One region of the Blautia sp. OF09-25XD genome, then DNA from elsewhere that is predicted to be linked to it. Evidence: predicted binding sites of a transcription regulator. Region 1 holds the regulator's gene; each other region holds the start of a gene.
What was found. The regulator Rex, encoded in region 1, represses fermentation and respiration genes when NADH is low (regulators of the CRP and FNR family bind a similar motif). The targets are predictions, from matches to a motif close to ATTGTTAANTANTTAACAAT.

Region 1 (3,283 bases):
GCCTGGTATTTTTCGGCTGCCCTTCCGGCGCTTCCTGCCGGGTCACGCTGGCATTCTGCAATGGTCATGTGCAGCAGCCGTGCAAGCTCTCCTACATGAGGCGTTAAAATTTTTTCTGCCCGGCAGCCCGAAAGAATCTCTGCATCTTCTGCAATCAGGTTCAGCGCATCTGCATCCAGAACAAGAGGAACTTCTGTGTGCTGCACCGTAAAACGAGCAGTTCTTTTGCCGTCCGGCTTTTGGAAAGTCCCGGTCCCGCAACAACAGCGTCCGCCCAGGCGAGATCCTGCAGCAGGGCTTCTTCCGGAAGCGGCTCATCCTCCTTCCAGAAATCCGCCATTGCTTCCGGCAGGGCACAGAAAAGCGGCGTACGGTTTCTTTCCTCTGTCACAACCTTTACCATGCCGGCACCGGATGCAAGGACTGCCCTGGCACACAAAACAGCGGCTCCGCACATGGCACCGGAACCGGCAAGTACCAGCACCTTTCCGAAGGTTCCCTTATTTCCCATCGGCGTGCGGGTAAGAAACCGGTCCAGATCTTCTTTTTCCACTGAACCGTACCAGGGCGTCTCCTCTTCTCCTGCATCAAAGCCGATTCCGATATCACGGACCAGGACCTCTCCGGCATATCGTTTTCCGGGATCAAAGAGAAGCCCTGGCTTTGCACAGGCAAATGTCACCGTGGCTCTGGCTTTCACCGCCGCATCAAGGACCTCTCCGGTATCCGTGTGGATCCCCGAAGGGATGTCCACGGCAAGAACAGGAACACCGCTTGCGCAGATTGCTTCCACTGCCCTCCGGTACTCCCCTGCCAGCGGACGGGATACGCCAATTCCAAAGATGGCATCTATGATAACAGTATATTCCCGGAAATCCGGATTCTTAACCTCACGGACCCCATAATTTTCCGCAATTTTCTTCTGTGCTCTCATGCCTTCACTGTATTTTTCCGGATTTCCAAGACAGAACAGTTCCGCATCCACCCCTTTCGTCTTTAAAATCCGTGCAATTGCCGCACCGTCCCCTCCATTATTTCCGGAACCGCACACAGCAAGGACTTTTCCTGTATCCCATGTTCCATTTTGAAGCTCCTCCACGCAGGACAGCGCTGCGCGCTCCATCAGTACCAGGGACGGTACCCCCATGGTTTCGATCGTATTGCGGTCTGCCTGCTTCATCTGTGCTGCTGTAAGAATCCGTTTCATCGCTTTTCCTCCTTTTCCTGCCTTATCCGGAAAGTGAACAGAAAAAGTCTCCGGTTTCCCGAAGACTCTCCTGCTTTTGTTTTGGTTTCTTAATTGTTCTTTGGATGCTCCGCCTCATATCTGGTCAGATTGTAGGAGAGACGCATCAGACTTTCGGAAAGATGGACGTTCTCGACGATCACATCTTTCGGAAGTTTTAAGTTTAGATCGGTATGTGCAAAATTCCAGATTGCTTTTACACCGTTGTCCACGAGAATCTCTGCCATCTCTACCGCTTTTGCTTTTGGCAGTGTCAAAGCCGCAATCTCTACATGGTGTTCCTTGATAAATTCCGGAAGCTCGTCCGCCATGCGGATTTCAATTCCGCGCACGGAGATTCCTTTTAATACCGGGTTGACGTCAAAAATACCGACCGTTTTGAATCCGCTTCTTTCAAAGGCCGCATAATTAGCAAGCGCCTGTCCCAGATTTCCGGCTCCGACAAAAATCATATTGTGGACTCTGTCCAGACCTAAAATTTTTCCAATCTCGCTGTACAGATACCGCACGTTATAACCATACCCCTGCTGGCCGAAGCCGCCGAAATTATTTAAATCCTGGCGAATCTGGGAAGCTGTCACTTTCATCCGCTCGCTCAGCTCACCGGAAGAGATCCGTTCTACTCCGTCCTCCAGCAATTCGCCCAGGTAACGATAATATCTAGGAAGTCTTTTGATAACTGCCCGCGAAATTCCTTTTTCTTCCAAGATAAATTCCTCCTTATTTACACCTGCATATATTCATATTATATATGGTTGATAGAAAATTGTCAAAGATTTCTTGAAATTTTGTGTATTACTCTCTATAATAAGGATGGTGTATTATGTCAAAATACAGAAATATGTTATCTGGAGGAACCACATGATTCTTGCATGTCAGAATATCTCGAAAGCATTCGGGACAACGGAAATTATCAAAAATGCATCTTTTCATATAGAAGAACGCGAAAAAACCGCACTGGTCGGCATCAACGGTGCCGGAAAATCGACGCTGTTAAAAATCATCATCGGCGAAATGAGGGCCGATGAGGGAGAGGTCATCCTCTCCAAAGGAAAGACGATGGGCTATCTCGCCCAGCATCAGGATCTGACCGGACACCTTTCCATTTACCAGGAAGTGCTGACCGCGAAACAGAATCTGATCGATATGGAGGAACGCCTCCGTCAGATGGAAAGTGATATGAATACAAAATCCGGTGCAGAGCTGGATGAACTTCTTTCCACCTACACCCGCCTCTCCCATACCTTTGAACTGGAAAACGGATACGCGTACCGCAGTGAAGTCGTCGGTGTTTTAAAAGGTCTTGGCTTTTCCGAGAGCGATTTTGAAAAACAGGTGGACTCCCTCTCCGGCGGTCAGAAGACCCGCGTGGCACTTGGTAAACTGCTGCTCACCAAACCGGACATCATTCTGCTCGACGAGCCGACCAACCACCTCGATATGGACTCGATCTCCTGGCTCGAAACGTATCTTTTAAATTACAGCGGAGCCGTCCTGATCGTCTCCCATGACCGTTACTTTCTCGACCGCGTTGTCACAAAAGTCGTTGAAGTGGACAATAAAAAAGTAACAACTTTTGAGGGAAACTATACCGCCTACAGTCAAAAAAAAGCAATGCTCCGTGAAGCCGCTTACCATGCCTGGGTCAACCAGCAGCAGGAAATCCACCATCAGGAAGAAGTCATTGCAAAGCTGAAATCTTTCAACCGCGAGAAATCCATCAAACGCGCCGAGAGCCGTGAAAAAATGCTGGACAAAATGGATGTGCTGGAAAAGCCGACCGAAGTACGCTCCGATATGCGGATCCGTCTGGAACCGCGCATCACAAGCGGAAACGATGTGCTGACCGTCGAGCACCTCTCCAAAGCCTTCCCGGGACAGACGCTTTTCCAGGATCTGAATTTCGAAATCAAGCGCGGGGAGCGCGTCGCAATCATCGGAAACAACGGAACGGGAAAAACGACGATCTTAAAGATCTTAAACGAAGTCATCCGCCCGGATGCCGGCTCTTTTACACTTGGAAGCCGTGTACAGATC
Region 2 (3,283 bases), on a different contig from region 1:
TTTACGAGAAAAAGCTGGTTACCTATCCGCGTACCGACGCCCGTGTGCTTTCTTCTGCCGTTGCAAAGGAAATCAGCAAGAACCTGCGCGGCCTGCAGCAGTACAACATCTGCCGCGGTCTTGCGGATGAAATTTTACAGGGCGAGAGCTGGAAAAAGATCGGTTCCACCCGTTATACGAATGATAAACAGATCACTGACCACTACGCAATCATTCCGACCGGACAGGGCCTTGGCAATCTGCGGAATCTTTCGGAGCTTTCCGCCAAAGTATACGAAACGATTGTCCGCCGTTTTCTTAGCATCTTCTATCCATCGGCCGTCTATCAGAAGGTCGTGCTTGTGACGGAAATCGGCGGCGAACAGTTCTTTTCCAACTTCCGTGTCCTCGTGGAGGAGGGCTACTTAAAAGCAATGCACTACTCCTTCTTCCGTAAAAAGGATGAGGACGAGGACGGAAAAAAGGACGAGGAAACAACGTGCGATCCCGCATTTCTTGTCGCGCTGTCCCAGTTAAAGAAAGGCAGTGAACTGAACCTGCTCGGCCTTTCAATGAAAGAGGGCGAAACCTCCCCGCCGAAGCGCTATACTTCCGGTTCCATGATCCTTGCGATGGAGAATGCCGGACAGCTCATCGAAGATGAGGAGCTGCGTGAGCAGATCAAGGGAAGCGGCATCGGAACGAGTGCAACGCGTGCGGAGATCTTAAAAAAGCTTGTCTTTATCAAGTATCTCGCGCTGAACAAAAAGACACAGGTCATCACACCAACGCAGCTCGGTGAAATGATCTATGACGTCGTCCACCAGTCCATCCGCCCGCTTCTGAACCCGGAGCTGACAGCAAGCTGGGAAAAGGGACTCACCTATGTGGCGGAGGGATCCATTACCTCTGAGGAATATATGGGAAAACTGGAAAACTTTGTAACACGCCACACCGTGAATGTAAAGCAGATGCGGAACCAGTTCCAGTTAAAGAGCAGTTTTGATGCGTCCGCGCCGTACTATAAAAAAGCCTCTTCCACACGTTCCGGTGCCGGAAAAAGCACGTCTTCAAGAAGCTCTTCTGCAAAGTCTTCTTTGAACAGAAAAAAGACCGCACAGAACACTTGAAATGTGGTAAGATAAACAGGAACAGAAAAAAGAAAGGATGAATCACTCATGAAAGATGCAACCATTTCTGAACTTTATGATTTAACCCAGACCATTGCCGCAAAAATCTTTGAAGGCAAAACGTATCCATGGGAAGTGCTTCCGCTCATCAAGGACTTTATTCTTGAACTCGGCGAGACGCTTGATCCGGCAGAATACGAAAAACGCGGTGAAAATATCTGGATCGCAAAAGATGCCAGTATCGCACCGACCGCTTCCATCAACGGCCCATGCATCATCGGAAAAGGCGCGGAGATCCGCCAGTGTGCTTTTATCCGCGGAAATGCCATCGTCGGCGAGGGCGCTGTCGTTGGTAACTCCACCGAGCTGAAAAATGTCATTCTCTTTAATAAAGTACAGGTTCCGCACTACAATTACGTCGGTGACTCTGTTCTTGGCTACAAAGCGCACATGGGTGCCGGTTCCATTACTTCCAATGTAAAGTCCGACAAGAAGCTTGTCGTTGTCAAAAGCGCCGATGAGCAGATCGAAACCGGACTGAAAAAATTCGGTGCGATGCTCGGCGATGAAGTTGAGGTCGGCTGTAACAGCGTATTGAACCCGGGAACGGTTGTCGGAAGAAATTCCAACATTTATCCACTCTCCTGTGTTCGCGGCGTGATCCCGTCAGGTCATATTTTTAAGAATGCGAAAGAAATTGTCAAAAAATCTGATAATTAAAAAAAATCTCTTTTATCGAGAGAAAACCAAACCGATTGATTTAAAAGACCGCCGGAAATTTTATCGTTTTCCGGTGGTCTTTGCAATTTTTTATCAAAATATGCTGGACGAATGACCAATTTTGTGAGACAATAACCATAGGTCTGTGAACAGGCTGGAAACAGTCCGTTCGAAAGACAAAAGCTCAAATAAGTACATATTTGAAAGGAGTTTAACAATGACTTATTCACACGAAGTAGAAATGATGTGTCCGGTTGCCCAGGGCGTGCATCACGGTGCAGCTCCGATTCCGGAGGAAGCAAAATGGGTAAAAGCAAAAGAAATCAAAGACATTTCCGGATTCACTCACGGTATTGGCTGGTGCGCACCGCAGCAGGGTACCTGCAAGCTGACTCTGAACGTAAAAGAGGGCGTTATCCAGGAAGCTCTCGTTGAGACCATCGGATGTTCAGGAATGACTCATTCTGCAGCTATGGCATCTGAGATTCTGCCAGGACTTACCATCCTTGAGGCACTGAATACTGACCTTGTGTGTGATGCTATCAATACTGCTATGAGAGAGCTCTTCCTGCAGATCGTTTACGGAAGAAGCCAGAGTGCATTCTCCGAGGACGGACTGGTTGTAGGCGCAGGCCTGGAAGACCTTGGTAAAGGACTTCGTTCCCAGGTTGGTACCATGTACGGAACTCTTGCAAAAGGACCTCGTTACCTGGAGATGACCGACGGTTATGTAACAGGTATCGCTCTGGATGCAGATGATGAGATTATCGGTTACAAATTCATCAACTTCGGAAAGATGATGGACTTCATCAAAGCCGGCGATGATGCAAACACAGCTTTCGAAAAAGCAAGCGGACAGTACGGACGTGTTGCTGATGCTGTTAAGATCGTTGACCCGAGAAAAGAGTAATCAGATAATTTAGGAGGATAGGAAAATGGCTTTATTTGAATCATATGAAAGAAGAGAGAAACAGATTCTGGCTAAGCTTGCTGAGTACGGAATCAACTCCATCGAAGAAGCTGCAGAAGTTACAAAAGCTGCTGGCCTTGATGTATACAAAATGATCGAAGGCATTCAGCCAATCTGCTTCGAGAATGCAAAATGGGCTTACACTGTAGGCGCAGCAATCGCAATCAAAAAAGGATGCCGCAAAGCTTCTGAAGCTGCTGCAGCAATCGGTGAGGGACTTCAGTCCTTCTGTATCCCGGGTTCTGTAGCAGATCAGCGTAAAGTTGGTCTTGGCCATGGTAACCTTGGTAAAATGCTTCTGGAAGAGGACACCGAGTGCTTCGCATTCCTGGCTGGACATGAGTCCTTCGCAGCTGCTGAGGGTGCTATCGGTATCGCTGAAAAAGCAAACAAAGTACGTCAGAAACCTCTGCGTGTTATCCTGAACGGTCTTGGAAAAGACGCTGCTCAGATCATCGCTCGTATCAACGGCTTTACTTATGTA
Region 3 (3,283 bases), on a different contig from region 1:
TTCGGGCGGAGCGGCTCAGGGAACTCTGTTTCTCTGCAAAGGAGCTGCATTCAAAGAGGCATACTTAAAAGACGCCGTAAACCGCGGTGCTGTTGCCTATGTAAGTGAAAAAAAATACGAAGCGGGAAAAGAAATTCCGGCGCTCATCGTCAACGATGCCAGAAAAGCACAGTTTGTGCTGGGTGAGGCGTTTTACGATTATCCGGCAAAGTCGCTGCATGTCACGGCGCTGACCGGAACAAAAGGAAAGACAACGACAGCCTATTACCTGCAGTCGATGCTCGATGCCTGCCTGAAAAAACAGGGCGGAAACGGATGTGCACTGTTAAGTTCGATTGAATATTACGACGGAAAGACGAGAGAAGCATCAACGCTCACCACGCCGGAATCCCTGGAGCTGTGCCGCCATATGCGCAATGCCGTAGATGCAGGCCTTTCCCATATGGTGATGGAAGCATCCTCCCAGGCGCTCAAATACGAGAGAGTCGGAAACACGCATTTTGATACCGCCATTTTCCTGAACATCTCCGAGGACCACATCAGCCCGACGGAGCACAAGGATTTTGATGATTATTTCCAGTCGAAATTAAAGATCTTCGACCGCTGCACCTGCGCCTGCGTGAACCTGGACAGCGACCATATCGAGGAAATCCTGAAAGCTGCGGCAAAATGCGAGCGCGTCGTTACGTTTGGATCGAAAGAAAATGCTGTAATCCGCGTGAGTGATATCAAGCCGGGCAGAGGAAAATTCTATTTCCATGTGGCAGGACCGGATTTCTCGGAAGATTTTACCCTGCCGGTGCACGGAGCCTTCAATGTGGAGAATGCCGTAGCTGCCATTGCGGCTGCCTGGTCGATGGGAATCCCGGTTTCGCTGATCAAGGAAAGCCTCCTTGGCGTCACCGTTCCGGGAAGGATGGAGACGTATGAGAGCAGCGCGGGCGAGGTCACGGCGATCGTGGATTTCGCGCACAATGGCCTGAGTTTTGAAAAAATGTTTGATACCGTAGCACTCGAATACCCGGGGAGCCGCGTAAGCGTTGTGTTCGGAACCCCGGGCGGAAAAGCATTCAACCGCAGAAAAGATATGGGTGAGATTTCCGGAAAACGGGCGGACCGGATTTTCCTCGTACCGGATGATCCGGGAAACGAAGATCCGCAGGCGATCTGTGAGGAGATCGGCGGGTACATAGCAAAGGAAGGTGCATCCTTCCAGATCCGCATGGACCGCGGAGCAGCAATCCGGGAGGCGATTCTTGGCGCCGTACCGGGAGAGGTTGTTCTGATCCTTGGAAAAGGCGCGGACGTGACGATGCACGTCGGAAACAGAAATGTGCCGTACCGGTCAGATGCCGTCTATGCAAAAGAGGCGCTTGCCGAATATGGAAATGCATTTGCCGAAGCGGCAACGGCTCGTGAAACAGAAGAATAGAAGCAAAAACAGAAAAAACAGAGCAAAAAAGACACGGAACAGAAAAATCCGTGTCTTTTTTGCGTCTGGCGGCAGCAGAAATGAAAATCAGACAGGAAATTTGGCGGATACATCCTACAAAATGTAGAAAAGAAGGACAGAAACTAGCCCGTATGACGAAAAGTTGTTAAAAATATAACGAACGAAAGTTAGACGTGTGAAACTAAACACAGAAAGCAAAAACCCGGGAACCATGCGGAAAAAGACGAATTCTGCGGGATGAAGGACAAAGCTGTAAGTTTTTGGAAAGAATTCTTGTGAAAAAGAACAAAAAATGGTATAATTGTATTGAAATATATCCAGAACACCCCTTCTGGAAGCGTACGGGCTCAGTGAGAAAAAAGATTTCACGAAAATGCTCGAAAAAAACACTTGTTAAATTCTTGTCATAGTGCTATGATAAGGAAAGTGAAAAATTTATCAATCACAAAAACCAACTAGGGGTATTTTAGAAAGGAGTATTTATGAGCAGCAAGATTACCATCATTGGAGCTGGAAGCGTTGGATCTACGATCGCCTATACACTGTCGAACGAAGACATCGCGTCTGAGATTGTTCTCATCGATATTAACAAGAAAAAAGTAGAGGGAGAGGTTATGGATATCGCGCAGGGTACCTGCTTCCGCGATCCGGTCTCCATCATCGCAGGTGAGTATGAGGATGCCAAGGACTCTGATATCGTAATTATTACTTCCGGTATTGCAAGAAAGCCTGGCCAGACCCGTATTGAGCTGACCCAGACCAATGTAAACATCTTAAAATCCATCACACCGGAAATCATAAAAGCGGCTCCGAATGCCATCTACATCATTGTAAGCAACCCGGTTGATATCATGACCTACGTGTTTACAAAGATCTCCGGACTTCCGGAAAACCAGATCCTTGGTTCTGGTACCATGCTGGATTCCGCGAGACTTCGCTGCGGACTGTCTGAACACCTCAACATTGCCCAGAAAAACATCCACGCTTACGTATTCGGTGAGCACGGCGATACTTCCTTCATTCCGTGGAGCGGCGCTTACGTTTCCGGTGTCAGCCTGGACGAGTACTACGAGACCGTAGAAAAAATGGGCAAGAACGTAACCAAGATCGACAAAGATGCTATGCTGGAGTACGTAAGAACTTCCGGCGGACAGGTTATTGCAAACAAAGGAGCTACTTTCTATGCAGTATCTGTTGCAGTATGCAAACTGGTAGCAACCATTCTTTCTTCTTCCGATTCTGTAGCAACCGTATCTTCCATGATGCACGGTGAGTACGGCATCGAGGATGTATGCTTAAGCACACTGACCCTCGTTGGACCGAAAGGCGTACAGGGCAAGATTCCGATGCGTATGACAAAAGAGGAAGTAGAAAAACTCAAAGCAAGTGCCGACGCATTAAAAGCAGTTATCGCACAGATCGAGCACTAAGAGCGGGCAATAAGCTCAAAACATAAAATTTATGGCAGTGGCAGAAAGTGCGAAAGAGCGGTATCTCCCACTGCCTTAACGTGCGCCTGAAGAAATTTTCCGCCGGGTGTACATAAAAAGAGTACCGGAAATTTTTCCGGTGCCGGACAGAAGATACCGCAGGAAAAATGGAAACCAACAGGAGCAAGTAAGAAAGGAGCAATTCCATGACCTACAGTTATTTTCCGGGCTGTACGCTGAAGAACAAAGCAAAAGATCTGGATCATTATGCCAGAGAGTGCGCAAAAGTTCTGGGATTTGAACTGGAAGAAATTGAAAACTGGCAGTGCTGCGGAGCTGTGTATCCACAGGCATCCGATGAAATCGCCACAAAACTTTCTTCGGTTCGCGCCTTAGCAGA

Region 2: the regulator Rex is predicted to act here: its motif matches at 1,908-1,927, upstream of DXA93_RS14725 (iron-sulfur cluster assembly scaffold protein).
Region 3: the regulator Rex is predicted to act here: its motif matches at 1,843-1,862, upstream of DXA93_RS10645 (L-lactate dehydrogenase).

Annotation. Positions count from the first base shown of each region.
Region 1 is NZ_QUMG01000005.1:162,354-165,636, forward strand. It holds partial or broken gene DXA93_RS06325 (NAD(P)H-hydrate dehydratase) at 1-1,207, opposite strand, end outside; gene DXA93_RS06330 (redox-sensing transcriptional repressor Rex) at 1,297-1,953, opposite strand; gene DXA93_RS06335 (ABC-F family ATP-binding cassette domain-containing protein) at 2,108-3,283, shown strand, end outside.
Region 2 is NZ_QUMG01000020.1:29,456-32,738, reverse strand. It holds gene DXA93_RS14735 (DNA topoisomerase) at 1-1,109, shown strand, start outside; gene DXA93_RS14730 (acyltransferase) at 1,158-1,829, shown strand; gene DXA93_RS14725 (iron-sulfur cluster assembly scaffold protein) at 2,047-2,739, shown strand; partial or broken gene DXA93_RS20725 (GGGtGRT protein) at 2,765-3,283, shown strand, end outside.
Region 3 is NZ_QUMG01000012.1:8,865-12,147, forward strand. It holds gene DXA93_RS10640 (Mur ligase family protein) at 1-1,432, shown strand, start outside; gene DXA93_RS10645 (L-lactate dehydrogenase) at 1,936-2,883, shown strand; gene DXA93_RS10650 (CoB--CoM heterodisulfide reductase iron-sulfur subunit B family protein) at 3,090-3,283, shown strand, end outside.